Regions from separate parts of the Bacillus sp. NPDC094077 genome, predicted to be linked through region 2. Evidence: riboswitches for the same ligand, from Rfam matches in the RefSeq annotation. Region 2 holds a riboswitch; each other region holds the start of a gene.

Region 1 (7,875 bases), on a different contig from region 2:
TCGTAATATCTAACACGTCACGCCCATAGTCTTCAGCAATAGAAGCAAGTGCTTCTGCCTGCGCATTTGTAATAATCCCTGAAGGAATATTCACACGCATCATGAAATAACCCGCTTCTTTTGGACGCTGCAAATACAATCCTGCCCATTTAAATGCGTCCCACTCTTCTTTCGGAATAGATTCGAATCCGTTTTCTGCATAGTAAGGAATATCATTAAAGATTTCCAATCCATCTTTTTCTAATTTCTTTTTCTCGCTTTGATTTAATTTTTCATTGTTAGCCCATACTTTTTCATAACTCATTTTTAATCCCCCTATATAAAACTACGCCCTTGTAAGTACTTCACAATTTGTTCTGCACATTCTTCAATAGAATACTTGTGCGTTTCTACAATTAATTCTGCTTGTTCCGGTTCCTCATACGGTGAATCAATTCCCGTAAACTCTTTAATATCACCTTTTCTCGCCTTTTTATAAAGTCCTTTCGGATCACGTTTCTCGCACTCTTCAATCGGACATTTTACAAACACCTCAATAAATTCATCCGCCATTAACAAATCCCTTACTTGTTTACGATCTATTCGAAACGGTGAAATAAATGCTGTAAGGACAACCGTCCCTTGATCTACAAATAGCTTCGCCACTTCGCCAATACGTCTTATATTTTCCATGCGATCACTTTCAGAAAAACCTAAATCTTTATTTAATCCGTGGCGAATATTATCCCCATCTAGCACATAGTTTCCTATATTCTTGTCAAATAGTTTACGGGCAACTGCATTCGCTACTGTAGATTTACCTGAAGCTGATAAACCAGTAAACCAAACTACAAAACTATGATGCCCATTCTTTACTCTTCTCTCATCTTTTGAAACAGACGCTGTATGCCAAGTAATGTTCGTATCCATCTCGTTCTCTCCCTATTCTGTTACTACTTCTTTTTTCAAACCTTTAATTAACACTTCCACTACCTCTTTACGACTAAATGCACTTGGCGGAATCTCACCATTTCTTAACATTTCTCTTACTTTCGTACCCGATAAAATGACATGATCCTCTTTCCCATGCGGACATGTTTTCGTCGAAGCCATCGATTCGCATTTAATGCAGTAAAAACTATGTTCAAAAAATAACGGCGTAATCCCTAACTCTTCTACTGTAAAATTCGTAAATATGTCCTGCGCTTCGTATGTTCCGTAATAGTCTCCTACCCCGGCATGATCACGCCCTACAATAAAGTGGGTACACCCAAAATTCTTTCTTACTAATGCATGAAATATCGCTTCCCTTGGTCCTGCGTAACGCATTGCTGCAGGAAACACCCCTAAAAAGACGCGCTTTTTTGGATAATAGTTTTGAAGTAACACTTCGTAGCTTTCCATCCTTACATCAGCAGGAATATCATCTGACTTTGTTTCCCCAACGAGCGGATTTAAAAAGAGACCATCTACAATTTCAAGAGCAGATTTTTGAATATACTCATGAGCACGATGTACCGGGTTTCTCGTTTGAAATCCGACTACTGTTTTCCAACCACGTTTTTTAAATTCTTCTCTCGTTTCAATTGGGTCTAAATGATAAGAAGGAAATTGCTTATTTTCAAAGCGTTTTATAAGAGTAATAGCCCCTCCAACGTAAACATTTGGTCGTTCATATAATTTTTTCACTCCTGGATGAGCCTCATCCGTCGTTTTATATACAAGTAACGCTTCTTTTTCTTTATCAGGTGCAAAAATATCTTCTATTTGAATGACACCATATATATTTCCGTCGTTGACAAGTTTTACTTTCTCCCCAGCCTTCAGTCTCTCTGCTACTTCTTCTGTTACTGGCAATGTAATCGGTATACTCCATACGCTACCATTTGCTAAACGAAGCGTTTCTACAACCGAATCATAATCTTTTTTTCCTAAAAAACCAGTAAGCGGACTATATCCCCCTGTCGCTAGCAGTTCTAAATCGCTTAACGCAATGTTGTCTAGTTTAATTTCTTTTTCAATTTGTGATACGTCGTATGTCTCATCTACACGGTTTATTAATTCGTTTATTATAGTCATTTTCTATATCCCCTCTTAGCTTTATTTCAAGATTCATCTTATTGGTAATGAAGACCGCACTCGGTTTTCACTTTCCCAGCCCATCTACCTTCTCTTGAATCACCACCTGCTCCTACAGGTAACGTACATTTCTCACACCCAATACTTGGATATCCAATATCATGAAGTGGGTTATACGGCAAGTTATGTTTGTATACATATCGCCACACTTCTTTCCACGTCCAATGGATAAGCGGACAAACTTTAATAGATTGAAAACGATGATCTTGATTTATAAACTTTGTATGCTTACGCGTTTCTGATTGTTCCCTTCTTAATCCCGATATCCACGCTTTTTCTGCTGCAAGTGATTTTTCCAAAGGCAAAATTTTCCTAATCTTACAGCAGAGATTTGGATTGCTTTCCCATAGTTTCTCACCATGCAACTTCGCTTGTTCATCAAGTGTAAGTTCTGGTTGTTTTTCTATAATATTTAATGAAGGAAATCGCTCACGTACTTTTTTAATCAATTCGTACGTTTCTTGAAAATGAACATTTGTATCTAAAAATACAACTTTAGCAGATGGATTTACTTGGTTTATAAGATGGAGTAATACCATACCCTCCACTCCAAAGCTACACGCATACACAATTTCATCTTTATATTCTTTGTAAGCCCAACTTAATACTGATAGCGCGCCCTTCGTTTCATCTTTTTCCGAAAACGGAACACTATTTTCTTTCCACGTCTCATAAGTCAACATGTCTTTTCCCCCTGTAAAAGCAAAAAGACGGCTTTAACCTATTAAAATAGATTAAAACCGCCTCTAGTTTTTCTAGTCAGCGCTTTTTACTTTAAACGGACCTTTTCACTTTTCTCTAACTGAATGACTTTTCCATCTTGCACAACAATTGTAATTGAACCATATTTCATATCAGCAAGCATCGTTTGAATTTTTTCAGATACTTCATCAAAATGTTCCCGTACGCTCACGCGAACAGCCCCCCTTTTTTATTCATAAAAAAAATCTTTCCCATTTCGAAAAGACTGTTCGGTAATATATTTTACCTTATCTTTCAAAATGGATTCCATTTTGCTGGATTTAGCACCTTGCTTTTTATAAGCAGGTTGCCGAGCTTCGTAGGGCCAGTTCCCTCCGCTTCTCTTGATAAGCTTTGTATTTGTATTTTATCACAATTCTGATTTTTTTCAATCCTAGTTTTCCGATATATTTTAATTATTTTATTTTATAAAAAAGGAATTGCCCATCCGAACAACTCCTTTTTCACATTTAAGCAAGCTCTTTAATACGTATGCGATCGTTTCCAATAATATTTTCATACGTTTCGCGTTCTACAACAATTTGTGATGCTCCGCCTTTTGCAAAGACGACGGCTGGTCTACAAATACGATTATAATTATTCGCCATCGAGTACCCATATGCCCCAGTGCAAGAAATTGCTAGTAAATCAGAAGAAGCAACTTTCGGTAGATGAATATCCCAAATCAACATATCTCCACTCTCACAACATTTTCCTGCAATTGAAACGAGCTCCTCATTTCCATCATTTCCTCGATTCGCCAACATTGCCTCATAACGAGCTCCGTATAGAGCCGGCCTTAAATTATCTGTCATTCCACCATCCACTGAAACATATTTCCGAATGCCAGGAATATCTTTCACCGATCCGACTGTATAAAGTGTTGTTCCGGCATCACCTACAATACTACGACCTGGTTCAATCCATATTTCTGGAAGCGGATATTCGCATTGTGTAAACTGTTCTCTTATCGTACTTGTTACGGCATGAACATACGTTTCAAGTGTTAATGGTGTATCCGACTCCGTATAACGTATACCAAATCCGCCGCCCACATTCAACACTTTTACTACATAGTTTGTTTGTTCTCTCACCTCTTCTAAAAATTGGCGAAGAACTTCAATTGCTCGAACAAAACCAGCTGTTTCAAATATTTGTGATCCGATATGTGAATGAATTCCTAACACATTATAATTTGACTTTTGTAATGCTAGCTCAATCGCTTGCATTGCTTGACCATTTGAAACACCAAATCCAAATTTCGAATCCTCTTGGCCTGTTGTTATATATTCGTGTGTGTGTGCCTCTACTCCAGGCGTAACACGGATTAATATGTTCACAAATTTCCCATGTTCTACTGCTAAATCATGTAAAACTTCTAGTTCAAAGAAATTATCTACTACAAAACAACCGATATTTGCCTGAAGAGCCATCACTATCTCTTCTTCTGTTTTATTATTTCCATGAAAATGAATACGCGATGCTGGAAATCCTGCTTGGAGTGCTGTATATAACTCTCCTCCAGAAACGACATCTAATGACATATTCTCTTCACAAGCTACTCGGCACATCTCCATGCACAAGAACGCCTTGCTTGCATATGCTACTTGATAAGAGAAACCACTTTCTTTAAAAGCACGATGAAACGCACGACATTTCCCTCGAATAGACTCTTCATCGTATACATAAAGTGGTGTTCCGTATTGTTTTGCGAGCTGCGTCGTATCGCACCCTCCAATTTCTAAGTGTCCTTGCCCATTGATTCGGCTTGTGCCGTGTAAATACATTTGAATTCCTCCCTTATTTCCTCTAAAACTCATAACCCCAATCTTCTATTCATTGCAGCACGCTTTTAGATAGACAAAAAACGCGCGGAACAATGTTCACACGCGTTTCTTATTAGGAAAAATATATATTGAAAAAATAAACGAGTTGTTATCTTCTCAAATAAGAAACCGCATCAACATCTCCAAATAGCTCTCCATAAAATAAATCTTATGACAGTACTACATTTATTCAATGCAGTCCCAATATATGAATAAGGTGGTCATTCTTATATTTCGGCAATAGTCCCTTTCAACCTATGATCACAGATTCCACTAAATCTCCCATAGCTTACTCTTTCCTATCGCGGCCTCTACCTTTGAGAGTAGATGAGGTAAGTCTATTTAATTTTCAAACATCTAATTGTTGCTATTAACAATACCAAAGGACCATTTTATTTGTCAAACAATTTTTTATATTGTTTTTTTACAGTTTAGTTTCGTATCATCTGGTAAGCGCTTTACTGAAAACTTTACAACTTCCCATTCGCCTTCTTCGTTATTAAACGTAATTGTTACTTTTTCAAATGGCGGAACAATTTTTCCACCGACCTGTTCATACTTTGTCACTTCAATAACCGCTCGGAATAAATATGTACCACTATACACTTTTTTTAAACTAATGATTTTAGGACATTGATAAGGTTTCAGGCTCCCATATTGTTTTTCAATTGCTTTATTTATTTTCGGAAATAAAACAGAATAAAGTGCGTCTTCCATAAGAGGTGTATCATATTGAGCTATTGACACACCCGGTGAAGCAAAAAGTATAACACTACTGCACACTATAAAATAGAATAATTTTCGCATTATAACCTCCGTATTATTACGCGATTCCTTCTACGCACGATAATTATCATACATAGAAATTCCATTTTATTTTCTCCTACTGCTCTTTTTCTACTCAATTATTATAAAAAAGTCCACAACTCTCTTTTATTTTCGTATAATGATACTCATAGTATAATAATCATAATAATAAAGGACTGTTCGTATATATAAAGTGAGGCACTATTCAGACGAGCTCACAAGAACCGTCATGCTTTTTAGGAGAGGAGTATATTATGCTACAAAATCTGTTTCCAAAATTACGATTTGCACTCGTTGCAGTCGTTTTATTATGGATTAAAACATATATCGTGTACAAGCTAGCGTTTGATATTAAAATTGATAACTTCTTTGAAGAATTTATGCTTTTTATTAACCCGCTAGCTTCATTACTTTTATTTTTCGGCTTAGCTTTATTTGCATCTAAGCACAGAAACCGAATTATAATTGGAATCAGTTTTATACTGTCATTTATTTTATTTGGAAATGCAATGTTTTATGGGTTTTATAACGATTTCGTTACCTTCCCGGTTTTATTCCAAACAAATAATATGGCTGACTTAGGGACGAGCATAAAAGAACTCTTTACGTATAAAACATTACTTTTATTTGCAGACGCAATTATTTTAATGTTTATTTCGCGTAAGTTCCCATCATTTGGGGATAAAACACCACTTTCCCGCTCAGAAAAACGAACTTTCTTTAGTGGTGTAACAGCGTTATTAGCACTACAAATTGTTGTGTCAGTTATTTATAAACCACAAATGTTCTCACGTTCATTTGACCGTCAAACTGTCGTGAAAAATTTAGGTTTATACACATATCATCTCTTTGATATTACACTTCAATCTAAGTCTTCGGCTGAGCGTGTATTTGCAAGTGGCGACGGATTCTCTGAAATTAAAAACTATACAGACGCAAAAGATAAGCAGGTTGATAAAAACTTATTTGGAGCTGCAAAAGGTAAAAATGTAATTTTAATTTCAATGGAATCTACACAAAGTTTTGTTATTAATAAAAAAATAAATGGAAAAGAGATTACTCCATTTTTAAATGAATTTATTAAAGATAGTTTTTATTTCGATAACTTCTATCATCAAACGGGACAAGGTAAAACTTCTGATGCTGAATTTATTGTTGAAAACTCACTTTATCCGCTAGATCGTGGTTCTGTATTCTTTACTCATGCAACAAATGAATATACCGCCACACCAGAACAATTAAAAAAATATGGCTATTCTTCCGCTGTATTCCATTCAAACGATAAAGCGTTTTGGAATCGTGATGTAATGTATCCTGCGCTTGGATATGATCGTTACTTTAACTTAAATGATTACGTAGGCACGGAACAAATGTCTGTCGGTTGGGGATTAAAAGATAAAGAGTTCTTTGAACAATCTATTCCAAAGTTAAAATCTTTACCGCAACCGTTCTATACAAAATTTATCACTTTAACAAACCATTTTCCGTTTCTTCTAAATCCAGAAGATCAATATGTGGATGAGTTTAATTCGGAAAGTGGCGTTTTAAATCGCTACTTCCCTACAGTTCGTTACACGGATGAAGCTCTTAAATTATTTATTAATCAATTAAAAGCAGAAGGACTATATGACAATTCTGTTATTGTCATTTATGGAGATCATTATGGCATTTCCGAAAACCATAACGCGGCTATGGCTCAGTTCCTTGGGAAAGACACTATTACACCGTTTGATTCGATGCAATTACAACGTGTCCCTCTTATTATTCATGTGCCTGGTCAAGAAGGAAAAGTTATTTCTAAAGTATCCGGTCAAATTGATATCAAACCAACTCTACTTCATTTACTTGGTATTAAAACAAATCAATCAGTTGAATTTGGAACTGACTTATTTATTAAAGAAAAAAATCCACTAATGGTAATGCGAGATGGTAGCTTTGTTTCGGAAGATTATGTTTATACAAAAAATATGTGCTATAAAAGAAGTACGGGTGAAGCAACTGATATAACACTATGTCAACCTTATATTGAAAAAGCAAAAACAGAATTAAAATTCTCTGACAAACTAATTTATGGAGATTTATTACGATTCGATCCTAACAATCGATATAAAACTGGAACGATGACAACAAAATTTGAATAGTGTAAGAAGCAACTTTATATAAGTTGCTTCTTTTTTACTTATTTCCCCCCATTATTCTTCTATGAAATCTTTCACAAATTGGGAATTTCTTTCGTATGAGGAAGAAATTTATGGTATGATAAAATAAGTAAACTTTCATACACTAATTAATAATTTATAACAGAAAGCAAGGGATCAGATTTTGTATAGAGCAGCTATTCCAAATTTATTTACGCTCGGAAATTTATATAGCGGATTTTTAT
Region 2 (7,875 bases):
AGAGGTAGAGTGGGACAATGTAATACGTAATGATGAAAAAATAGCACTCATTTTATTTGATATAGATAATTTTAAAACAGTAAATGACACATATGGCCATGATTTTGGTGACTTAGCATTAGTGCAACTTGCAGAACTTATGGAATCTAAAATAGAGCAGCAACATGTATTTGCAAGGTGGGGAGGAGAAGAATTCATTATACTAGTGACAAATACAGTAGAAAAAGAAGCGTTTCAAGTTGCGGAGTCATTACGGTTTTTCATTGAAACAAAGCAATTCTCTGGAATTTCGAAGTTAACAGCTAGTTTTGGAGTTGCGTTATATGAACAAGGGATAACAAGAGAAGAATTAATGCAACGAGCGGATATTGCATTATATGAAGCGAAAAAAAATGGGAAAAATCAGGTATGTATATATAGGAAAGAAAAAATGTGATTTTTCGCAACAAATTGTTGCGATTTTTTTTTATTGCCTGATAATAGAATATAGAGGACTATTTGTAATAATGGAGGAAGTATAGGATGATAAAAAAAATAATGATTATGTTTTCAGTATGCGCTATTATTTGCGGCGGAGTATATTACTTTCTTTTTAGTCCAAAGGAAGAAAAAGTATTAACCTCTAAAGTAACACCTGCTATTGATTCAAAAGTACAGGGGAGTATAGAAAAAAAAGAAGAAACCAAAATTGATTATGCTAGTATATCTCAAAAATTGGATCAGTATTTGGTAGAAAAACAATTCAATGGAACAGTTTTGGTGACAGATAAAGAGCGTGTTATATTGAATAAAGGATATGGATATGCTGATGTTCAAAATAAAATAGAAAATAAGCCACAAACAAAATATCGTATCGGTTCTATTACGAAAACAGTTGTTGCCACATCTATTTTACAGTTACAAGAACAAGGGAAATTAAACATTCAAGACAATGTAAATAAATATATTCCTTCGTTTCCAGCGGATAAAAACATTACTGTATATCATTTATTAACACATACATCAGGTTTACCACAAAGTGGAAAAGGAAAGGTGAATGCAGCTTCACGTATACACTTGATAAATTGGATTGGAAGTCAGAAATTAAAATTCCCACCAGGAACTGGTTGGAATTATACGGATTATAATTATATGGTGCTCGCTTATATTATAGAAAATATAACGAAAAGACCTTTAGGAGATTATGTAAAGGAAAATATATTTGCGAAGGCAGAGATGCATGAATCAGGTATGGGGAATATGGTGCCTGGAGATCAAAATTTTACAAAGGGTTATGTAAAGAAAGATCAAGCACTTGTACCGGCACAACCATTAAACATGGCCTGGTTATATGGTTGTGGTGAGATGTATACAACAGTTGGGGATATGAAGAAATTAGACGAAGCAATTCTAAATGGCAAGCTTCTCTCAGAAAAAAGTATACAAGCGATGTTTACGCCGTCACAAGAGAAAAATTATGCATTTAGCTTTTATATAAATCCGGATTATTTCCATAATCATGGTGTAGTCTCTGGTTGGAATACGTTTAATAATTTCAACAAAGAAAAAGGAACATTTGTTATGTTATTTTCAAATGTAAAGAATGGTTTGGATGATGAATTTAATAAAGAATTTCGAAAGATGGTAAATGATTTATTAGAACAAAGGGGATGAGAATATGGAAAACAAAATTTTATCAATAGGTTTCATCGGTATTGGTGTAATGGGAAAAAGTATGGTTCATCATTTAATGCAAGATGGTCATAAAGTATATGTATATAATAGAACGAAAGCGAAGACAGATTCTTTAGTGCAAGATGGTGCAAATTGGTGTGATACACCGAAAGAGCTAGTGAAGCAAGTTGATGTTGTAATGACGATGGTTGGATATCCTCATGATGTAGAAGAAGTGTACTTTGGGATAGATGGAATTCTAGAACATGCAAACGAAGGTACGATAGCAATTGACTTTACGACATCTACACCAACGTTGGCAAAACGTATTAATGAGGCTGCGAAAAGCAAGAATATATATACGTTAGATGCACCTGTATCTGGAGGGGATATTGGGGCGAAAGAAGCTAGACTCGCAATTATGGTCGGTGGAGAGAAAGAAATATATGACAGGTGTTTACCATTACTTGAAAAACTAGGAACAAATATTCAGTTACAAGGACCAGCTGGGAGTGGACAACATACAAAAATGTGCAATCAAATTGCGATTGCTTCCAACATGATTGGAGTATGTGAGGCTGTTGCTTACGCGAAAAAGGCTGGCCTGAATCCAGATAAAGTATTAGAGAGTATTTCAACAGGTGCAGCAGGTAGCTGGTCATTAAGTAATTTAGCTCCTCGAATGTTAAAAGGAGACTTTGAGCCAGGGTTTTATGTAAAACATTTTATGAAAGATATGAAAATTGCTTTAGATGAGGCTGAAAAATTACAATTACCAGTACCAGGTTTAAGCTTGGCGAAAGAATTGTATGAAGAGTTAATTATGGATGGTGAAGAAAATAGCGGAACACAAGTGTTATATAAAAAATATATAAGGGGGTAAACGAGATGGATCTTCAAAAGTTTGATGAGATGATTGATGCTGTACAGCGAGCAACTTGTATACAAATAAATGAAAAACAAAGAGAAGCTTTTAAGAAAAAATATGATTTTGAACCAAACTTTGAATATGGAAGAGATGAGAAGGGACATTATGTCATTCGAACTTCAAAAAAGATGTTAGAAGAAATGGAATTCTATTTGGCATTGAAATATGATCGTGATGGAGTTGACCTTTATATGCAAGCTGAGATTGACGGTATATGTCATGTATCTGTTAGCTATAGTGAAGACGCGCTACATCTACAAGAATTGTTTCAATTTCTAGAAGAAAATAAATAAAAGTCCTCATTTGAGGACTTTTATTTATTTAGGCAGATGTCTTTAATTCTTATAATTATAAGTTGGAAGCTCGACGGCATCGTTCAATTGGGAATGGAATAACTTGTGCAATATGGTTAGGACCGAATTGTTTTGCACGAGCATGGCGTAATATATAAAATGCACACAGAATCGAAACAGGAATAGCACCGAACAAACCAAAAAATAAAGCGCTTACACAAGATGCGACAAAGCCTAAAACGCCAACTTCTAACTCTTCCATAATAGCTCCTAAAATAACAGGAAGTGCTCCACACGCAACCCCTAGTATAAGTGCGATAAGTAAACTCATGATTATCCCCCTCTGCTTGCGATATTTTTTTCCTTTTTAGTTAATTGTAGTATATCATATATAAAACAGAATTTTCAGAAAAAATTCAAAAAAAGTTCAATAAATGTTCAAAAAGTGTTGAGAAATACACTTGAAAAATCGAGGAGGATAGCTTGTCTTTTGAAACGAGAGGGATTATGCTTTTGAGTAAATAAAAAATCAGGCTTATTTCATTTTCTGAAATAAGCCTGTTCCATAGGAGGATGTATATATGTAGAGTGAATAAAAGGTTGGAAAAGGGGGTCCAAATCCTTTTATTCAACTAACTACCTTAATAGATTGGAACCCAGCCTTCAGTTGTAACGAAAATACGAATAGCTACAACTTGACGATCATCTTGCAAGGTAAAATAATGTCTTGCATTTTCAGGAACAGATATTAGATCGCCTGGCTCAAGTTCAACGTCAAAAAATTTCCCATCTTTGCCTTCAATAGCAAAGATGCCATGACCACTGACAATAAAACGAACTTCATCATCAGTATGATGGTGTTCTTTTTTGAAATTAATTAATAATTCATCAAGGTTAGGTGTGCTACTTGAAAGTGAAATTACATCATGTGCTTTATAACCTCGGCGTACTGAAACATCAGCGATTTCTTTTGAAAACACCGCTAATATTTCAGCTTTGTTTTCATCTGCTAACGAATAATTTTCTTTTAAATGAGTAGGAAGTTTAGAGATGTTCCATTTCTCATATAAAACTTCTTCCTCTTGTAGAAATTTTGATACTTCTACTTCATTTTCAATGCGAGTATTTACTTCATGAATACGAATTTGCGCCATTAGAAACGCCTCCTTGAATTGATAATAGTTTTATATGAAATTGGAATAAAAACTCATAAGCTTCTAATTTCTTCTTTGCATCAAAGCTATCTCGGCCCCATACGGTAATGCCATGGTTTCGAATTAATACTGCTCCCGAATCCTCGTGTATATGTTGTCGGAAGTCCTCTCCAAGCGTTGGGATATGAGCATGGTTTTCAATAATAGGAATGTTAATCGTTGCACCTTCTTCCCAAATATCAAGAGCTTTAATAATTTCTTGATTTTGAAGGGTGACTTTATCACTATACAAATTTGTGATGACATTGTTATCAGTTGTATGAACATGAAGTACGCACCCGGCATTGGTGTTGTTATAAATATGTGTATGTAATATTGTTTCTGCTGAAGGGCGTAATTCAGTCTCCAAAACGGGAACTCCTAGATGATCTACTAATATAAAATCATCTGGAGTGGTTTTTGTTTTATCTTTACCGCTTGCTGTAATAAGGAATGTAAGTGGCTCATGACTAACTTTTATAGAAATATTACCACTTGTTGCTGGAAACCAATTTCGAGTTGTTAATTCTTTTTTTATCTCGCTTAAGTCATACCATTGACGAAAAAGTTGTTTCATGAGTTCACCTCCAATAAATGTTTTAATGCAGCTTGAACATCGTAAAACGTTTCAAAGGGGGTATAAGCAATATGATGTTCTTCACACTTTGTAATAAGGAAGTCGCGAGCGAATACGCTATCAGCTTGTTTCGCAGCTTGTAAATCAGTAATAGAATCTCCAATTACAATATGAAAGTCGTTTGTATCACTTAATTTGCGGATTAAAGATGATTTACATAATCCGCAATGATTTTGACAATGATGATCACAAGGATGAGGCCACTTAACTGTAATATATTCTTCTGAAAAATCTGTTTTATTACAATAGATTTGCTCTTTTGGAATAATTCCTTGTAAGAGTGGATAGACGAAGAAATCCATTCCACCTGATATAACGTAAAAAGAAATATTATTTTCATTTACAAATTGTATAAATTCATAAAAACCACTACGAATTTCGGCAGTTTCTTTTAAAAATTCATTTATATCATCGTGTAGATTAGTAGGTAGCAATTGAAATAATTGAGAAACGCCTTCTTGAATAGAAAGCTCTTGTGATAAAATTTTTTGTTTTACTTCTTCTGCTTCTGGAGGTGCAAATCTTTCCATAATGGACATGATATTATCGTTATTTGTAATTGTACCATCGAAATCACAAAATACTTGAATACTCATAATTTCACCTCATGTGAAGGATTTCCCCATATTTGTAGTGCGCTATGTAAATTTATTTCATTTACTTCATGGAGTGGTTTACTTTGCAAAGTAGCTTCAATTGCAGCACGGAAAGCTTTGCCGCCACCTTGTGCCCCATTTGGATGGCCATGTATCCCCCCGCCGGCATTAATAACAACATCTTTACCGAAATCTCGTAAAATAAAAGGAACGAAACCAGGATGAATGCCAGCAGATGGGACAGAAAAACTTTTTTTGAAAAATGCATCTTCCTCAGTTAAATACTTTGAAATGTCAAGAGCTTCTTCTTTTTCTAACGCAACGTTTCCGTATGGAGATGGGAATAAAGAAAAATCTGCACCAGCATAACGAAGTAGCTTTCCAAGTAATAATGGAGATGATACCCCGTATAACTTTGATGCTGAATAAGCACCGCTTACAGCAGGGTGTGCCATAATTGGAACTGGGATTTCATCATCTTCTGCAAGTGATTGTAGTACATCTAGTCCATAAGCAAATACATTAAATAATAGAATATCAGCACCAGCTTGCACTGCGCGTTTCGCATTTTCTTTTAAGTTGAAAGTTCGCCCTGTTAAATTTACTGCATATAACGTTTTATGGCCGTATGTTTCGTATACTGACTGTAAAACTTCTTTTCCAGAAACAATTCGCTTCGTAAGTGGTGTTAATGTATTCTCAAATAAAATTTCATCATCCTTTACGATGTCCACACCACCAATTGCTTGATCGCGTAATTGAGTTTTTAAGTAGCCAATATTTCGCCCAATCATTCCTTTAAAAATGCTCATTAAAAGGGGACGATCATATACTTGTAAAAGGTTTCGAATGCCATCTACACCAAACCTTGGACCAGGAAAATGCTTTTTTAATTCGTCTGAAAAAGTTAAGTCAATTAATTTCACTTCGCCATCAAGTGATAGCTTTCCGAATGTAGTTGTTAAAATAGCTGGTAAATCTGGACTGAAATTTAATAATGGGTATTCGACTTTAATAATCCCGCGTTTTACTTTTTTACGTAGATACGAATTGATATGTTCTTGTTCATCTAATTCCTCAATATGAATGACGTTGCCTTTATGCTGTTTTAATTGTTCTTGCAATAAGTGTGGCAAATGAGTCCAAGAGCCAATTGTTAAACCGAGTGCAATTTGCTCAGCTTTTTTTTCTAAGTTATGTGAATCGTCATGGATTAAATACGTCGCTATAATTCCGCTCATTGTTATAACCTCCTAGTTAAATAAAAAAACCTCTCAGCTAAGGAGAGGTTTTTTTACAACCAGCTCCTTATCTGTCAGCGTAATGCTGCGAGAATTAGCACCGTGTCTACAATTGTAGATCGGTTGCCGGGCTTCGTCGGGCTCGTCCCTCCACCTGCTCTTGATAAGAAGTATTTAGAAATGTTTTAATTTTTAAGATAACTGAATTTTGTCAGATATTTTTCATGTTGTCAATGACTTTTTGAAAATTTTTAATTTATCAATTCGATTAATTGCTTCTCGTAATCGGTCCTCTGTATGTAAGAGCCCAACACGGACATACCCTTCGCCGTACTCACCAAATCCAACACCTGGAGCAACTGCCACATGTGCTTGTTCTAGTAAAATATTAGAAAATTGCTCAGATGTATAGCCTTTTGGTACAGGAAGCCAAGCAAAGAACGATCCTTTTGGAATATCTACATTCCAACCAATCGAGTGACAAGCCTCTATAAGAGCATTTCTTCGAGATTCGTAACTATTTACAAGGTCTATTACACAAGACTGCGAACCTAATAGCGCTTCGCGGGCAGCATCTTGAACTGCACCAAAAATACTAACATACATATGATCTTGCAGTAGGTTAATTGTTTCGATGACACTTTTATTCCCAACTGCAAAAGCAATACGCCAGCCAGCCATATTGAAAGTTTTTGATAAAGTATAAATTTCAATTCCTGTATCTTTGGCGCCGTCTGCTTGCAAGAAACTAACAGGCTTTTGACCATCAAATCCGATAGCACCGTAAGCAAAATCGTGAACAACTAATATATTATGTTTATTAGCAAAATGAATGGTTGCATCAAAAAAATCTTTTGATGCAGTAGCACCGGTAGGATTATTTGGATAGTTTAAAAACATTAACTTTGCGCGCTCAGCGATAGAGTCATCAATTTTCGTATAATCCGGTAAAAAATTATTTTCTGCAATAAGTGGCATCGTTTCAAAGTGTGCTTTTGCTAAAGCAACTCCTGATAAATAATCTGGATAGCCTGGATCTGGAACGAGAATAGTATCTCCAGGGTTTGTAAAACAAAGTGGTAATTCTACTAATCCGGCCTTTCCACCAAACAAAATAGCAACTTCAGTTTTTGGATTTAGTTCTACGCCATATTCACGTTTATAGAATGTTGCCACGGCTTCTTTTAAGCTTTCATGTCCGCGAAATGGCGGATATTTATGATGAATGGCCTTTTCGGCAGCATCTTGCAAAGCTTTTACGATATGCTGCGGGGTTGGTTGATCTGGATTACCTTGACCTAGATTAATAACATCGTGACCAGCTACAACGACTT
Region 3 (7,875 bases), on a different contig from region 2:
TCTTTCTTTATGAAATGTAATTTCTTCAGCTGTCTCTACTTGGAAACCAAAATGATTCACCTGATTTCCATTCACTTCATCTCGTACATTCAGCGTGAAATTAAGCCCTGGAGTCTCTAATAAAAACTTTGCATAATCTGTTTTCACTTTAGCTGGTGATACACCAAATACCTTTTCATAAAATTCAATAGACTTCTCTAAATTAGTAACGTTTATACCGACATGAACATATCTCATAGCTAATTTCTCTCCTTTACATGTTATTAATCAATTTTTTTTGATTAATAACGCAAAATTTTAACAACAGCTACCTTTGCCTGTTTTTCTAAAGATACAGCACAATTCTTCTGATAATAAATTATTCACTTCCGCATCATTTAAATCATAATAACTCCATGTACCTTTTGTTTCTTTGACAATTAAGCCTGCATCTAATAGGATTTTCAAATGATATGATAACTTAGATTGAGTCATTTCGAAAACCTCCGTTAAATCACATACACAAGTCTGTCCTCGCTGACAAAGTTCATACATAATCTCTAAACGCTTCTGATCAGCCAATGCTTTAAATTTTTTCTCATACAGTTGAAAATCTTGTGCCAATACAATACACTCTCCCTTCATCAAGTTTTTTTGATATTTATAGTATATACGCTGATGAGTTCTTTATGCAAATGATTAATCAAGTTTTTTTGATTAAAATACAACTCTCTTTTCCTATCATAAGTTTTCTGCGAATAAAAAGAACCGTAACCTTTCCAAAATCGAAAAATTATGGTTCATATCATAATTTGATATATTTTCAAACGGTAGTGCTCCATATTCATCAAACTAACAAAATACGAAACTTTAAGCTGATGGCTATGGCAGGCCCTCCTTTTCTATAAACAAAACCCTCCAGAAACATCTAAAATTTGACCCGTTACCCAGCGACTATCAGAAGAAGCAAGGAATGCTACTGCATCTGCAATATCTTCAACTTGCCCTATTCGTCCAAAAACAGAGGAATTCGTAGCAAAATTTCGTATTTCTGGATTATCTAGCAATTTCGCATTAATATCTGTCTTCGTATATCCGGGCATGATTGTATTAACCGTTATACCTCTTTCTCCAAGATGTTTAGCTAGAGGAAGTGTCATCGTATTTAGTGCACCTTTACTTAAACCATATGCAATTGATCCTATAAAACCAAGTCGTACTTCGGCTGATGATATGTTAATAATGCGCCCCTCTGCTCGCAGTAATGGTAATGTTTGCCGAATTAAGAAGAACGGTGCCTTAATGTTTACGGCGAGGATTTCATCAAAAACTTCTTCAGTCGTATTTTCAATCGTTCCTTGCGTACCTATCCCTGCATTGTTTACTAAAATATCAATCTCTGATGCACCAATTCTGGTTTGCAGTTCATTCTCTAATCTTTCTACTAGCTTTTTGACACCATCAATTGAGTTAAGTTCAGCTTCAATTAAGAAAGCTTTTCCTCCATTAGATTCAATCTCTCTAATCGTTTCATCTGCAGCTATTTTATTTCGGCCGTAGTGAACAGCAACTAATGCACCATCTTTCGCCAATCTCTTTGCAATTGCACGGCCAATTCCGCGACTCGCTCCTGTTACTAACGCTACTTTCCCATCAAGTTTCTTCATTTTTTCCATCCTTCCTAAATTTCCGTTTAATAAATCCTATACTTATATTTTTATGCAAATACAAGTAATTATAAATATAGATTTATAGGTAATTCAGTTAGTTAACTTATGATATTATAGTTATAATTGACGATTTGCTTTAGAAAATAAAATATGGAGGATACACAATGCAAAATGCAGTAAAACTGGATGAAATCGATCATAAAATTATGAACTTATTGTATAAAAATGCGAGAATTTCCGTTTCAGAAATAGGACGGATTATATCAATGACGCAGCCTGCGGTAAAAGAACGGATTAACAAGCTTGAAGATCAAGGAGTTATAGCGGCTTACCGAACGAAATTTGAGCCTTCCAAAATTAATAAAAACATTCAAGCATTCATCATGTTTAAAACGAGCCAATGCTCTGATTTTATTCAATTTTGTAATACTGCTCCTGAAGTAACAGATTTATATCGAATTAGCGGGGAGTTCAATTATATGATGAAGGTCATGAGTGATTCGATGGATTCTCTCGCTGCATTTTTAGATTCTTTAATGAAATTCGGATTATCATCTCCTTTAATTGTTTTAAAGAGTGAATTTGAAGAGAAATTGTCGTTCTGATAAAGGTATAAGAGCATTGACACCTCAATGTGAAAATGAACAATTTATTTAAGATGATAAGCACAAACTTTCCTTAAAAAAGAAAAAGGAGTGGATTATCCACTCCTTTAATCAACTACCCCTGATTCCTCTGCACCTCTCTAAACTCCTCCTTCACCTTCTCTAACAACCCTTCTTCCGTAATTAATCGATACGCTGTATTCGCTAATGTTTTTGCCGATGTAATTAATGCTTTGTCTCCAAGCTCTGAACGGGCTGCTTCTCTAAATTCATTCGTATGCGCAATTAAGTTATCTGGACCGATTTTAATGTACGGATGAATTGTGGGCACGACTTGGCTTACGTTTCCTGCGTCCGTTGAGCCGATGCCTACTCTTTCCTTACGGTTCACCTCTTCACCTAGTAGTTCTAGTTCTTCGGCTACGACGTCATTAAATGTTTTTGTTACGAGTAGTTCATCGATTTCATTTTGGAATTGATGAATTTTCACTTTTGTTCCTGTTGCTAATGCTGCTCCTTGTGCGATGTTTCTTACTTTTTCTGTTACTTCTGCACACCTTTTTCTCGTTGCTGCACGGATGAAGAACCTTGCTGCTGCGTAGTCGGGAATAATATTAGGTGCTTTTCCGCCCTCAGTAATGACACCATGTATTCTCACATCTGACGGAAGTTGTTGGCGAAGTGCGTTAATACCGTTATACAGCTGGATAACCGCATCTAATGCGTTAATCCCTTCTTCTGGTGAAGCTGCGGCGTGAGCTGTTTTTCCGTAAAAATGAAAATCAAGTGGATCGACTGCTAACGAAGGACTCGTTGTCGCTGTTTTTCCGCTCGGATGAATCATAAGCGCCGCATCAATGTTTTTAAATAAACCAGCTTTTACATAACTTGCTTTTGCGCTACCGTTTGGCCCGCCTTCTTCTGCAGGTGTTCCGAACACGACAACTTCTCCGCCGATTTCTTCAAGCGTTTCTGATAATGCGATTGCTGCCGCAACGCTAATTGTGCCAATTAAATTGTGACCACACGCATGGCCTAGCCCTGGTAAAGCGTCATACTCAGCTAAAAATGCGATAACTGGTCCTTGTTTTCCTGAACTTTTTCGCGCAATAAATCCTGTTTCATGTCCAGCTATATTGTGCTGCAGCTGAAAACCAGCACTACCTAGTAATAAACTTAACGTTCTTGATGCGTAAAACTCTTGATTACCAATCTCCGGATTCGCATGAATATCATGACTTGTTTCTATGTACTTTTCCTTATTTCTTTCTATACTCTCTTCAATTGTTTTTCTTTGTGACGTTACTCCTGTCGCTCCCATTTTTCTTCCTCCTTTTATTTTCACGTAAAAAAGCCTCTTTCTAAAAGATAGAAAGAGGCTTCTGTATATACAGTCAAAATGAGCTTCTTTCTTATCTTTCAAGTTACCTTGCTGGAATTGGCACAGTATTCATATAGAATCCGCTGCCGAGGTATCTTAGGGCCAGTCCCTCCACCTCTCGTGATAAGAATTTTCATAAAATTATATTAAATTATTTTTCATTCTAATTTCATTCCGACTAAAAGTCAAGGAATTCCTATCCGATTTTACCGAATATCCAAAAATCCTTTTAACACACCAATTGTTTCCGGCGCTTGTAGCCTTGCACATATATACGGGAATTCCGTACTACCTTCAAACATCATTTGAGATGTAAGGGGTGCCCCTGCCCAAAAGATTTCATCATCAATTAATAGGAACGGGAATGCTTTATTTTGCCTTTGTAACTTTACATTCTTTAACGGAACTGGTCCATCACTATAAACTGTTACTTGCGCCTTTGCACGCATTAACGCTTGCCATACTCGTTTATCTACTTGCTTCGTACTTGGAAGTGAAATGATAATTTTTCGTTTTGCAGCTAAAATATCTTTTAGTAGCCCTTTCGACTCTTCAAGATTCATTTCCATAAACCAGCGTAATCGTTTCGAAATCTTTCGCTCCCACAATTGACGTGACGTCGTACGATCATACATATCTCCGTGACGTTCTATATGAGCTGTTAATTGTGATAACGCTTGTTTTCGCGAAAGGTTTTTACGCATGTAGTGGCAATCCGATAATTGAATGAACTTCCCTCTTGCCCTTGTCACTGCTACATTGACGAGACGATGGTTTTTATGGTCAAAGAATAACACGCCAGGTCGTTCTTGCGGATAACTATCAACCGTATCAAAGATCATCATATCTCTTTCAGAACCTTGAAACTTATGAACTGTCGCCGCTAAAACTGGTATGTTTTGATATTTCGTTCTCTGCAACATTTCTCGAATACACGTTGATAAAAATCGGGACTGTGCTCGGTACGGTGTAACTACACCGATAGATTGAACACCGTCCAGCAGTCCAATTAAAATCATTTGCATCGCTACTAAACCAGACATAATATTAAAACGAGATCCTGAAGCAGCATCCTTTAATGAAAATGCCCCCATTAGGCTCGTATCAAATAAAACACTCGCCTCATTTGCGAATGGTTGTAGCTGTGCAAGTTCTTTACGCTCTGAAACAGATGGATGATCATATACTCTATTTTTATAAATAAATGAATTTGTAAACTTCGATATATCCGCATGCATACGTCTTTGTTCCTGTAACATAAAAAGGTTGGGATGTGCTTCTGATTTATTTACAGAATCAACAATCCCGGCATGGTAAAACATATCTTCACCGAGCCATTTTCGAACGAGTTCATGGTTCGCCATTGCGATCGGAGGCAACTGTAAAAAGTCACCACAAACGACGATACGTTTCCCAAGAGAAGCAGCTAAGGCGATTTGCGGAACGAACGCCATACTCACTTCATCTACGACAACTAAATCAAATGTACGCTCATAAATAAGTGAATCAATGGCACATTTCGATAAAGTCGCACCGATTACTTTCGCATTTTCAATATATTCTTTTTCTACTTCTTTAATTTTTGCTCGTTGTTTTCGAAGATCACTTTCAATCTCTTGCATACGTTTCTTATCAGCAGACGTTGCTTTATACGATAAAATCTTTTCACGAAGCTCCTGGCGTGTTTCCTCTAAATAGAGTCTTTCCTCACCCCATGATCCGTTCGTCGTTTCAACTAACTTCGACGCAAGTAACGTTTCATGATTTCGTATATGTTCATGCTGGCTAAAACCGTAACGAACAATTTCACCAGGGGTCCATTTCTTTTTCTTTTCAATTTGCTTCGTTACTTCACTCATTAGTACGTCTACAGCCGCATTACTATGAGCTAACACAAGTACCGATTTTCCTTTTTGATAATGCGCCGAAATAATGCGTGATAAATTGTACGACTTCCCTGTTCCAGGCGGTCCCCACACGTACGTTGTCGGATTATAAAATGAACGATATGCCAATTCATTTTTCGTATTTTTCATCTTCTCAATATGCTTCGGACTACTCGTCCCATCTACTAAGCGTTTAATTCTTTGACGTCTTTGCTTATCTTTACGAGCTTCTTTTAATCGCTCTTGTAACTGCTCTAGTAGTTGCCACGGCTCACTGTATAAAACTGCTTCTCGTATTTCACCTTGTATATAATCATTTAACTTCAGTTCTATTTCTAGCCCATGTACAGATAATACTTCCCCTGTCGCTTCCTCACCATCGAACTCAATTCGAATTGGTGAACCTTCAGGTATGCTTACTTCCGAAATAAGCTGAAAGACATATACCGTACTTTCATAATCTGTATATAAAAAACGACCATTCATGATAGAAATTTTACTACCACCTATCGTTTTCCAATGTTTAATTTCATATGCTAATGCATAATGCCACTCTTTCATCGTTTCCGATAATGAAGGAGTTTGAGTCGTTGTATTCATAAAATAATCTCCTTCCTTCTCCCCAAACATACTTTCTCACTATACCATATAACAAGCTAAAATTTGTAAGGTTTTTATCTTGCTTATTTTCTTAATTTTCAATATCATTTTATGTATAATTTTCAGAAAGAAGAATTGCACATGCCAGTTAGGAGAATTGAACACGTAGGACTTATGGTTGCAGATTTAGAAGCGTCTATTTCATTTTATGAAAAAGTTGTTGGCTTACAGCTCATTAAACGTATGGGCCATCCAAACCCAGACTTAAAACTCGCTTTTTTAGGTGTGGAAGAATCAAAAGAAACGATACTTGAACTAATTGAAGGCTACAACTCTTCCCTGCCGGCAGAAGGAAAAGTGCATCACATTTGCTTTAAAGTGGATTCATTAGAAGTTGAAATCGAAAGACTACGAAAGCACGAAGTAACCTTTTTACTAGGAGAAGAAATCGAAACATTACCAGATGGAACACGTTACATATTCTTCGCTGGCCCTGACGGGGAGTGGATTGAGTTTTTTGAAACGGAGAGATAAAAAGAGCCAGAATTCTGGCTTCTTTTTTATTACAAATACAAACCATCAATAATTTAACCTATATTCCAGTTCCTTAAATAACAAAAATTAGAATCAAATGTAAGAAAGAAGAACTCCACTCAGTTTTAGCAATAAGCATTAAGTTAGGGGGCTAGAATGATGAATATGGTCTATATTTTTGTTTTTTGGGTACTTATACTAATTCCAATCCTTTACTTAATCAAGATAAAAAATTGGAGTATAAAAGTGGCAGCCGTATTAGTTGGAAGAATCATATTGAGTATCGCCTTTTTCTTAAATGGAATTGATTTAGGACTGCGACGCAATTGGATAGATCCTCCCTATGAAAAAGAGTGGGATTTCTTTATAAAATCTTTGCAAAACGGGAAAACTGAAGCACTTATACACTTGTTACTTCTAATTATTGTTGTAACCTATGACTTAATTATTCTTATTTACTATAGAAATAAAAAGAAATAGGGTATTTTCCCCTATTTCTTTCCTTACTGGGGTCCATCAAGCTAATATTTTGAAGTATCCCCTAAACGGAAATTTTATGTTTTTTTAAAGCTTTTATTTATTTTCCGTATATGACGTAATACTTTTTAAGAAGATTCCCAACCCTGCAAAGAAGAATCCTAAGCATAATAAGCTGGCTGGCGTTCCCCAAGTAATTTGATCTAGCATTTTTATCCCCTCCCATTTATTATATATTGTTTATTAGGTATTATCCAGATTTTCCCTTAAAACATCCGGAGATAATAAAAAAAGAGCCTATTCAGATCACATCAAAATCCGAATAGGCCAACTCAAGAAGATGAATTAGGCTAAAATATCCATGTTTAACTAATCAACAAAAAGAACTTGTAGGAATCATTATCTAGAGTTTTGTTTTGCTCTACCGATTTAACTTCTCGACAGCTTCCTCGCTTGTATCTACACGTTTAACGAAAAAAACTAATAGTAGTGCAATAACATTCATGCCAAGCGCTACATAAAATGAATATTGAATTCCAGCTAATAAAGCTTTCTGAGTTAATAATGCCTTTGTGGCTGCTGTAAAGGTTGTTGGATCTACATCAGTCATTAAACTTTCAGCTTTTGTTTTTGTCACAGAATTCATAATCGTAACAAGAATAGCCGTACCAATCGAACCGGACACTTGTTGAGCAGTATTATTAATAGCTGTACCGTGCGGATTTAAGCGAGTTGGCAATTGA
Region 4 (7,875 bases), on a different contig from region 2:
GAATATTTGCAGTCAAAAGATGCACAATCTATCTTTAAGAAATATGGATTTACAGTCCTATCATAATTGCCATGAGCTTTGATGCTATTTTGTCACCCGTCTTTCTATCTTTACGAGTAGCTGCATGCGCCACCATTATCGTCACAATTTTAGGAACGATTATCGGCCGGTCGCTAGCACGCTCCTCATGGCGATATAAAGTAATACTAGAAACTATTTTCTTATTACCAATGGTACTTCCGCCAACTGTAATCGGCTTTTTTCTCATTATCATTTTTGGAAAAAACAGCCCGATTGGAATGTGGATCGAATCATTATTTCAGCAGTCCATTATGTTCACATCTACTGCTGCTATCATCGCTTCTACCGTTGTTGCATTTCCGCTCATGTATCAATCAGCGAAAACAGGATTTTCTGTCGCAAATATACAAATTGAAGAGGGTGCTCGCGATCTTGGCGCAAGTGAATATCAAGTTTTTCTACACGTTACACTTCCGCTTGCATTTCCCGCACTACTAAGCGGTATGATTTTAAGCTTTGTTCGTGCACTAGGAGAATTTGGTGCTACACTCATGTTTGCTGGGAACATTCCAGGGAAAACACAGACAATCCCAACAGCAATTTACATGGCCATTGATGCAAGTAATATGCAGCTCGCTTGGACACTTGTAATTATCACTATTAGTATGTCACTCCTATTTCTGCTATGTATTCAGCTTATTAATAAAAGAATTACTAACCCTTAAAACAGCTTTCGACAAAGGCTGTTTTTTTATTTCTTAGGAAATAAAAACTACCGTCAAAAAATGACTGAATTTTACTTTTTATTTAAATATACATTCTATTTGAATTTACTTTCTAAAATGGGTGGTTTCCTGTTATTATATGGAGGTGTTTGAAAAGATGAAGAAATGAAAACGCATTTATAACGTGAAATTCTTCATTCGGTTTTAGCGATCGGTAATCTTCTACTCTATTAGTGGGAAATTACCGATCGTTAGAACAATATGTAATTATATTGGTATAGCAAAATGAAGGGAGTCTTGTAATGGACATTTTATTAGCGCTTCTTCCTGCAATTGCATGGGGAAACATCTTATTAGTAAGCGTAAAAATGGGCGGTGGTGCATATAGCCAAACGGTAGGTATGACAATCGGTGCTCTATTCTTTGCAACAATTATGTATGTATTTACTCAACCAGCTTTAACAATGACAATCCTAATTGTCGGTTTTATTTCAGGTTTATTCTGGGCTTTAGGACAAGTAAACCAATTAAAAACAGTTGAGAAACTAGGTGTTTCAACGACTGTAACGATTTCTACTGGTATGCAACTTGTTGCAACTTCTATCTTTGGGGTTATCGCTTTCCGTGAGTGGACTACTACAACAACGATCATTCTGGGAACGATTGCAATCCTATTAATTGTAGTTGGTGTTGTATTCACATCATTAGATGATAAAGAAAATGCACAGCCACCAGGACAATTGAAAAAAGGACTTCTAACTTTAATTGTTTCTACTTTCGGCTATCTTGTATATGTAATTATTATTCGTTGGTATAATATCGATGGTTGGTCTGCTATTTTACCACAAGCAGTTGGTATGTTTGTTGGGGCAGTTGTACTGACATCTAAACATAAACCTTTTAACAAATATGCAATTCGTAATGCTTTATCTGGTTTACTATGGGGAACAGGAAACTTATTCTTACTTCTTTCCTTACCACGTGTCGGAGTTGCGACAAGCTTCCCATTATCTCAAACTGGAATCGTTATCTCAACATTCGGTGCGATTGTCTTCTTAGGTGAAAAGAAAACAAAACGCCAAATGATCTTTATTGCACTAGGTAGTGTTTTAATTATCGGTGGCGCTGTATTGCTTGGTATGACAAAATCATAAACTTATAATCTATTAACCCCTGAAGTATAACTACTTCAGGGGTTTTTAATTACAACTATTTTTCAAATATAATAATCTTTATAACCTTTTTGTATCAATCCTCCTCCCTCCAATTTCATTCTTTTCGCTATAAGCCTTTTCTTTTTACAAAATTCTCTTGAAAATGGTATCGTTTTTTATAACATATCTCTACTAGAAAGGAATAAAGGATATGCTTAATAAACATCGAATTTTATTTATTGGTGCCGGTCGTATGGCAGAAGCTATATTTTCCGGATTACTTAAAACAAGCAAAGAATACATCGAAGAAATTATCGTTTCCAACCGAAGTAACGCAGAAAAGCTAGAGCAATTACAACAACGATATAATGTGTCCATCACTACAGATTGGAAGCAGCATATTGCATCTGTTGATACGATTGTTTTAGCGATGCCACCTGCTGCACATGAACAGTTATTAAAGGAGTTATCTCCTCTTCTAACCAACCAATTTGTCGTAACAGTAGCTGCCGGAATCGGACCATCTTATTTAGAAGAAAGACTTCCTCAAGGCACACCCGTTGCTTGGATTATGCCAAATACAGCTGCTGAAATCGGAAAGTCTATCTCCTTATATACGACGGGACAATCCGTAAACGAGATGCATCAAGAAACTTTACAACTGCTTGTAAGAGGCATTGGTACTTCACAACTTTGCACTGAAGAAGAAGTTCATCAACTTACTGCAGTTACTGGAAGTGCACCAGCCTTCCTTTATTACTTTGCTGAAAGCTTAATTGAAGCAACAAAAAGTTATGGAGTCGATGAAGCAACCGCAAAACACCTTGTCATTCAAATGATCTCTGGCTCTGCTTCTATGCTTGAACAAACACAAGATCCAGCTAACCTCCGTGAACAAGTAACAACACCAGGAGGTTCAACAGCTGAAGGTCTTAAAGCTTTATATGAATATAATTTTTCAGAAGCAATTCAACAAGCGGTAGAAGCAACAAATAGAAAAGCTAGGGGGAAATAATATGAGTTTAGCTAGTTTAAAAGACTATACAACATTACATAATGGTGTGAAAATGCCTTGGTTCGGTTTAGGTGTTTTTAAAATAGAAGATGGATCAGAAGTAATTGATTCTATAAAAGCAGCAATTAAAAATGGATACCGCAGCATCGATACAGCTGCAATCTATAAAAATGAAGAAGGCGTTGGTCAAGCAATTCGCGAATCTGGTATTCCTCGTGAAGAGTTGTTCATCACTTCAAAAGTATGGAATAGCGATCAAGGTTACGAATCAACACTTCAAGCATTTGAAACTACTTTAGAAAAATTAGGCCTAGAATATTTAGATTTATATTTAGTACATTGGCCTGTAAAAGGAAAGTATACTGAATCGTGGAAAGCACTAGAGCAGCTTTATAAAAATGGCCGTGTTCGTGCTATCGGTGTGAGCAATTTCCATATTCACCATTTGCAAGACGTATTTAAAATCGCTGAAATTAAGCCAATGGTTAACCAAGTAGAATACCACCCACGTTTAACGCAAGAAGAATTGCATACTTTCTGTAAAGAACATAACATCCAGCTTGAGGCTTGGTCACCATTAATGCAAGGGCAACTACTGGATAACCCAACATTACAAGAAATTGCAACAAAATATAATAAATCAACTGCACAAGTTATTTTACGCTGGGATCTACAAAATGAAGTTGTAACAATCCCTAAATCTATTAAAGAACATCGCATTATTGAAAATGCAAATATATTCGATTTTGAATTAAGTGCTGATGATATGAGTACAATTCAAGCTTTAAATGAAAATCATCGCGTTGGTCCGGATCCAGATAACTTTAACTTCTAGTAGGAAAACCACTGCCATATGCAGTGGTTTTCTATTTCAAAAAAACTGAAAATTTAAATTATATTTCATTCGATTGACACTTCATTCTTCAAGGTGTAAGATTTTGAATTATCAAAGAAACACAAAAATTTAATAAAATTTATTCGTTTACTCATTGTATCAAGAGAGGTGGAGGGACTGGCCCTTTGAAACCTCGGCAGCAGGTTCATTTTGAATACTGTGCCACTTCCTGCAAGCTTTATGCTTGAAAGATAGAATGAGGGACTTCGTTTATATACGGGTGCATAACTTGTACGTAAAAATCCCTCTTTCTCAATACGAAAAGAGGGATTTTTTATTTTTCATTTCCCTCATCATCATCCAATCTTATTAATTATTTAGGAGGAAAATCAAATGAAAAAGAAGTTTGTACCCGGTATCGCATCAGTTGTAGGAGTAAGTATTTTATTAACTGGTTGCGGTAGTTATAAAAACGAAGCTAGCGGAGCAAATGCAAAAGACGAGGTACCTAGTAAACAGGTTTTAAACTTATCTTCACCTACTGAAATACGAACAATGGATACAGCTCGTGCTACAGATACTGATTCTGGTCAAGTAATGAGAAACGTATTTGAAGGTTTGTATAATCTTGGTGAAGGTAACAAACCTGTCCCTGGCGTTGCAAAATCTCATGAAGTAAGTGGTGATAAAACGAAATACACATTCCATTTACGAGATTCAAAATGGTCAAACGGTACTCCTGTTACAGCGAAAGATTTTGTCTTTGCTTGGCAAAGAGCTGTCGATCCAGCAACAGCCTCTGAATATGCATTTCTATTCTTTGATATTAAAAACGCAACAAAAATTAACAACAAAGAGCTTCCAGCCGATCAACTTGGTGTAAAAGCAGTTGATGACCATACGTTTGAGGTAGAATTAGAGCGCCCTGTTCCATATTTTATTAGCTTAACAGCGTTCCCAACATTTCTACCAATTAACGAAGAATTCTTTAAAGCACAAGGTGATAAGTACGCTTTAGAAGATAATACAATTTTGTACAACGGGGCTTTTACACTAAGCGATTGGAAACATGAACAAAGTTTTAAATTTAAGAAAAATCCTACCTACTGGGATAAAGATAATGTCAAACTGGAAGAAATCAATTTTAACGTCGTAAAAGAAAAATCAACCGAAGTGAATTTATTCGAGTCAAAACAATTAGACCGTATAAAACTAACATCTGACTTCGTTGATAAATATAAAAAGGATGCTAACTTTAAAGAACGTCCGAACGTAGGAGTACAATTTTTACGTATGAATCAACAAAACAAAGTACTTCAAAACGTTTCTGCACGCCAAGCAATTGATCAAACAATTGATCGAAAATCCTTTGTAAATACGTTATTAAATGACGGCTCTACACCAACTTATAGTCTCGTTCCAAAAAACTTTGCAAAAGGTCCTGATGGAAAAGACTTCCGTACTGCAAACGGCGATTTAACAAAGGTTGATACAAAATCTGCACAAGAATTATGGAAAAAAGCAAAAAAAGAACTTGGTTCTGAAAAAATCACATTAGAATTATTAACAAGTGATGGTGACCTTGAGAAGAAAACTGGTGAGTTCCTAAAAGGACAATTAGAAAAAAATTTAGATGGCTTAACAGTAAATATAAAACCTCAACCACGTAAGCAACAAGTTTCACTTTTATTAAAAGGTGACTACGAAATTGGAATTGATGGTTGGAGCCCTGACTTTGCTGACCCAATTACATTCCTTGAATTGTTTACAACGAATAACCCTTACAACTTAGATCACTACTCTAATAAAGAGTTCGACGAAACAATTGAAAAAGTTAAAACTACTTTAGCTGGTGATGAAAAAGCTCGCTTTAATGCATTACTAGCATCAGAGAAAATATTATTTAAAGACTCTGTTATCGCTCCTCTTTACCAAAAAGGAGAATCCTATTTAGAACGTTCTTATGTGAAAGGAATTGTACAAGTGGACTTTGCAGGTCAATTAAACTTCAAATGGGCAAAAGTTGAAAAATAAAATACAACTTTAATTGGAGTTTTTCCACCCACGCCAATTGTTTTTTGCAAAATATATTAAAAGTAGATCCCTTAATATGAGGGAGTCTACTTTTTCAATATATTATTCCAAGAAATTAACACTCTATTTTCATTATTGACATATAGTTATTTCTAGTGTTAATATTCTAAATAATCAAAGAGACGAAATATTACACTATTAAAATATAATGTCTACTACGTTGAAACATATAACGATAGATTACAATTCAACATGTATATACATATAGAATACCTGATTACCTATAAACAAATATTCATAATAGGTTTTATCTCCTTCTATAGCTACTTCAAGCCATGGACATTATGACGTTACGAACAACACATTTAGGGAGGAACGAACAATGAAGAAAAAAGTTGTACCTGTTGTTGCATCTGTTTTAGGGGCAAGTCTACTACTAACTGCTTGCGGGGGGAATAAAGAAAATGCAAGCGGAGCGAAAGCAAACGATAAAGCACCTGATAAACAGGCAATTAACTTATCATATGCTTCAGAAATTCCAACAATGGATGTTGCGAAAGCAACGGATGGGGAATCCATGAACGTAATGCGAAATGTTTTTGAAGGTTTATATGCAATGGGAGAAGATAATAAACCTATTCCTGGTGTCGCTGAGTCGGTTGACATTAGTCCCGATAAAACAAAATATACATTCCATCTTCGTGATTCAAAATGGTCAAACGGTACTCCTGTTACAGCAAAAGACTTTGTCTTCGCTTGGCAACGTGCCGTAAATCCCGAAACAGCTGCCGAATATGCATTCCTATTCTTCGATATAAAGAATGCGAAACAAATAAATCAAAAACAATTACCAATTGATCAATTAGGCGTCAAAGCTCTTGATGACAAAACTTTAGAAGTACAACTAGACCGTCCTATTCCCTACTTCTTAAGCTTAACGACATTTGCAACATTCTTACCAATTAATGAAGAGTACTTAAAATCTCAAGGTGATAAATACGGTTTAGAAACAAATCATTTAATTTACAATGGGGCTTTCACATTAGATAACTGGAAACACGAACAAAGCTTCCAACTGAAGAAGAACCCTAACTATTGGGATGCTAAAACTGTAAAATTAGAAGAAATCAACTTCAATGTCGTTAAAGATAAATCTACAGAAGTTAACTTATATGATTCAGGACAAATTGATCGTGTTGCTTTAACTGCGGAATTTGTTGATAAATATAAGAGCGATCCAAACTTCAAAGAACGCGCTGAAGTCGGTATTCAATTTTTACGACTAAACCAGAAAAATGCAGTATTAAAAAATCAACATGCACGCCTTGCTATTAACGGAGCAATGAATAAAAAAGCGTACGTAGAAACCATTTTAAATAACGGTGCTGTTCCAGCTGAAGGAATGGTTCCTGCGAAATTCGCAAAAAGCCCAGAAGGCAACGACTTCCGTAAAGAAAACGGAAACCTAGTCAAAGATGATGTGAAATTGGCGAAAGAAAACTGGAAAAAAGCGAAACAAGAACTTGGTACTGACAAAGTAACACTTGAACTATTAACAAGTGATAATGCTTTAGCTAAAAAGACTGGTGAATATTTAAAAGGTGAATTAGAAAAAAATCTAGATGGATTAACAGTGAATTTAAAACCACAACCACGTAAACAACAGTTGAAATTACTATTAAGTGGTGATTATGAAATCGGAATTGACGGCTGGGGCCCTGATTTCGCTGACCCAATTACATTCTTAGATTTATTTACAACAGATAGTGCTTATAACTTCGATAAATACTCTAACAAAGAGTACGACGAGCTAATTCATAAAGTAAAAACAGATTTAGCCGGTGATGAAAAAGCACGCTGGGATGCAATGAAACAAGCTGAAAAAATCTTATTACAAGATGGTGCTGTCGCTCCTTTATATCAACAAGGTCGTTCTTACTTACAACGTGGATTTATTAAAGGACTTGTAACAACTGACTTCGGCGGTGAATTTAACTACAAGTGGACAGAAGTTGCAAAATAATAAAATCTAGTAAAAAAGGTATCCCACGAAGGATACCTTTTTTACTTTATACTTCTTTAGCTACAGAA

Evidence for each region. Region 2 has a riboswitch for S-adenosylmethionine ahead of mtnW (2,3-diketo-5-methylthiopentyl-1-phosphate enolase). Riboswitches for the same ligand answer to the same signal wherever they lie in the genome.
Region 1: it holds a riboswitch for S-adenosylmethionine, as region 2 does, so the genes downstream of both, ACQKNR_RS10665 (YezD family protein) here and mtnW (2,3-diketo-5-methylthiopentyl-1-phosphate enolase) in region 2, are expected to answer to the same signal.
Region 3: it holds a riboswitch for S-adenosylmethionine, as region 2 does, so the genes downstream of both, ACQKNR_RS26250 (M20 family metallopeptidase) here and mtnW (2,3-diketo-5-methylthiopentyl-1-phosphate enolase) in region 2, are expected to answer to the same signal.
Region 4: it holds a riboswitch for S-adenosylmethionine, as region 2 does, so the genes downstream of both, ACQKNR_RS24295 (peptide ABC transporter substrate-binding protein) here and mtnW (2,3-diketo-5-methylthiopentyl-1-phosphate enolase) in region 2, are expected to answer to the same signal.

The regions. Positions count from the first base shown of each region.
Region 1 covers NZ_JBNNUF010000003.1:373,226-381,100, reverse strand. The annotation lists gene ACQKNR_RS10685 (nitrite/sulfite reductase) at 1-304, opposite strand, end outside; gene cysC (adenylyl-sulfate kinase) at 316-909, opposite strand; gene sat (sulfate adenylyltransferase) at 922-2,058, opposite strand; gene ACQKNR_RS10670 (phosphoadenylyl-sulfate reductase) at 2,097-2,801, opposite strand; gene ACQKNR_RS10665 (YezD family protein) at 2,888-3,031, opposite strand; SAM riboswitch class I at 3,105-3,213, opposite strand; gene lysA (diaminopimelate decarboxylase) at 3,330-4,646, opposite strand; lysine riboswitch at 4,826-5,007, opposite strand; gene ACQKNR_RS10655 (DUF3888 domain-containing protein) at 5,097-5,492, opposite strand; gene ACQKNR_RS10650 (LTA synthase family protein) at 5,747-7,633, shown strand; gene pssA (CDP-diacylglycerol--serine O-phosphatidyltransferase) at 7,815-7,875, shown strand, end outside.
Region 2 covers NZ_JBNNUF010000001.1:565,639-573,513, reverse strand. The annotation lists gene ACQKNR_RS02865 (GGDEF domain-containing protein) at 1-436, shown strand, start outside; gene ACQKNR_RS02860 (serine hydrolase) at 523-1,653, shown strand; gene ACQKNR_RS02855 (NAD(P)-dependent oxidoreductase) at 1,658-2,536, shown strand; gene ACQKNR_RS02850 (DUF3909 family protein) at 2,542-2,874, shown strand; gene ACQKNR_RS02845 (hypothetical protein) at 2,930-3,205, opposite strand; gene ACQKNR_RS02840 (1,2-dihydroxy-3-keto-5-methylthiopentene dioxygenase) at 3,516-4,028, opposite strand; gene ACQKNR_RS02835 (methylthioribulose 1-phosphate dehydratase) at 4,006-4,644, opposite strand; gene ACQKNR_RS02830 (2-hydroxy-3-keto-5-methylthiopentenyl-1-phosphate phosphatase) at 4,641-5,300, opposite strand; gene mtnW (2,3-diketo-5-methylthiopentyl-1-phosphate enolase) at 5,297-6,541, opposite strand; SAM riboswitch class I at 6,606-6,711, opposite strand; gene ACQKNR_RS02820 (pyridoxal phosphate-dependent aminotransferase) at 6,764-7,875, opposite strand, start outside.
Region 3 covers NZ_JBNNUF010000020.1:11,331-19,205, forward strand. The annotation lists gene ACQKNR_RS26230 (ArsI/CadI family heavy metal resistance metalloenzyme) at 1-237, opposite strand, end outside; gene arsR (arsenical resistance operon transcriptional regulator ArsR) at 298-624, opposite strand; gene ACQKNR_RS26240 (SDR family oxidoreductase) at 882-1,646, opposite strand; gene ACQKNR_RS26245 (Lrp/AsnC family transcriptional regulator) at 1,814-2,254, shown strand; gene ACQKNR_RS26250 (M20 family metallopeptidase) at 2,370-3,575, opposite strand; SAM riboswitch class I at 3,664-3,765, opposite strand; gene ACQKNR_RS26255 (AAA domain-containing protein) at 3,842-6,151, opposite strand; gene ACQKNR_RS26260 (VOC family protein) at 6,263-6,655, shown strand; gene ACQKNR_RS26265 (hypothetical protein) at 6,812-7,135, shown strand; gene ACQKNR_RS26270 (DHA2 family efflux MFS transporter permease subunit) at 7,554-7,875, opposite strand, start outside.
Region 4 covers NZ_JBNNUF010000014.1:42,160-50,034, forward strand. The annotation lists gene modA (molybdate ABC transporter substrate-binding protein) at 1-66, shown strand, start outside; gene modB (molybdate ABC transporter permease subunit) at 72-746, shown strand; gene ACQKNR_RS24280 (GRP family sugar transporter) at 1,049-1,900, shown strand; gene proC (pyrroline-5-carboxylate reductase) at 2,112-2,915, shown strand; gene ACQKNR_RS24290 (aldo/keto reductase) at 2,917-3,750, shown strand; SAM riboswitch class I at 3,904-4,008, shown strand; gene ACQKNR_RS24295 (peptide ABC transporter substrate-binding protein) at 4,144-5,784, shown strand; gene ACQKNR_RS24300 (ABC transporter substrate-binding protein) at 6,167-7,807, shown strand; gene ACQKNR_RS24305 (YhgE/Pip domain-containing protein) at 7,854-7,875, opposite strand, start outside.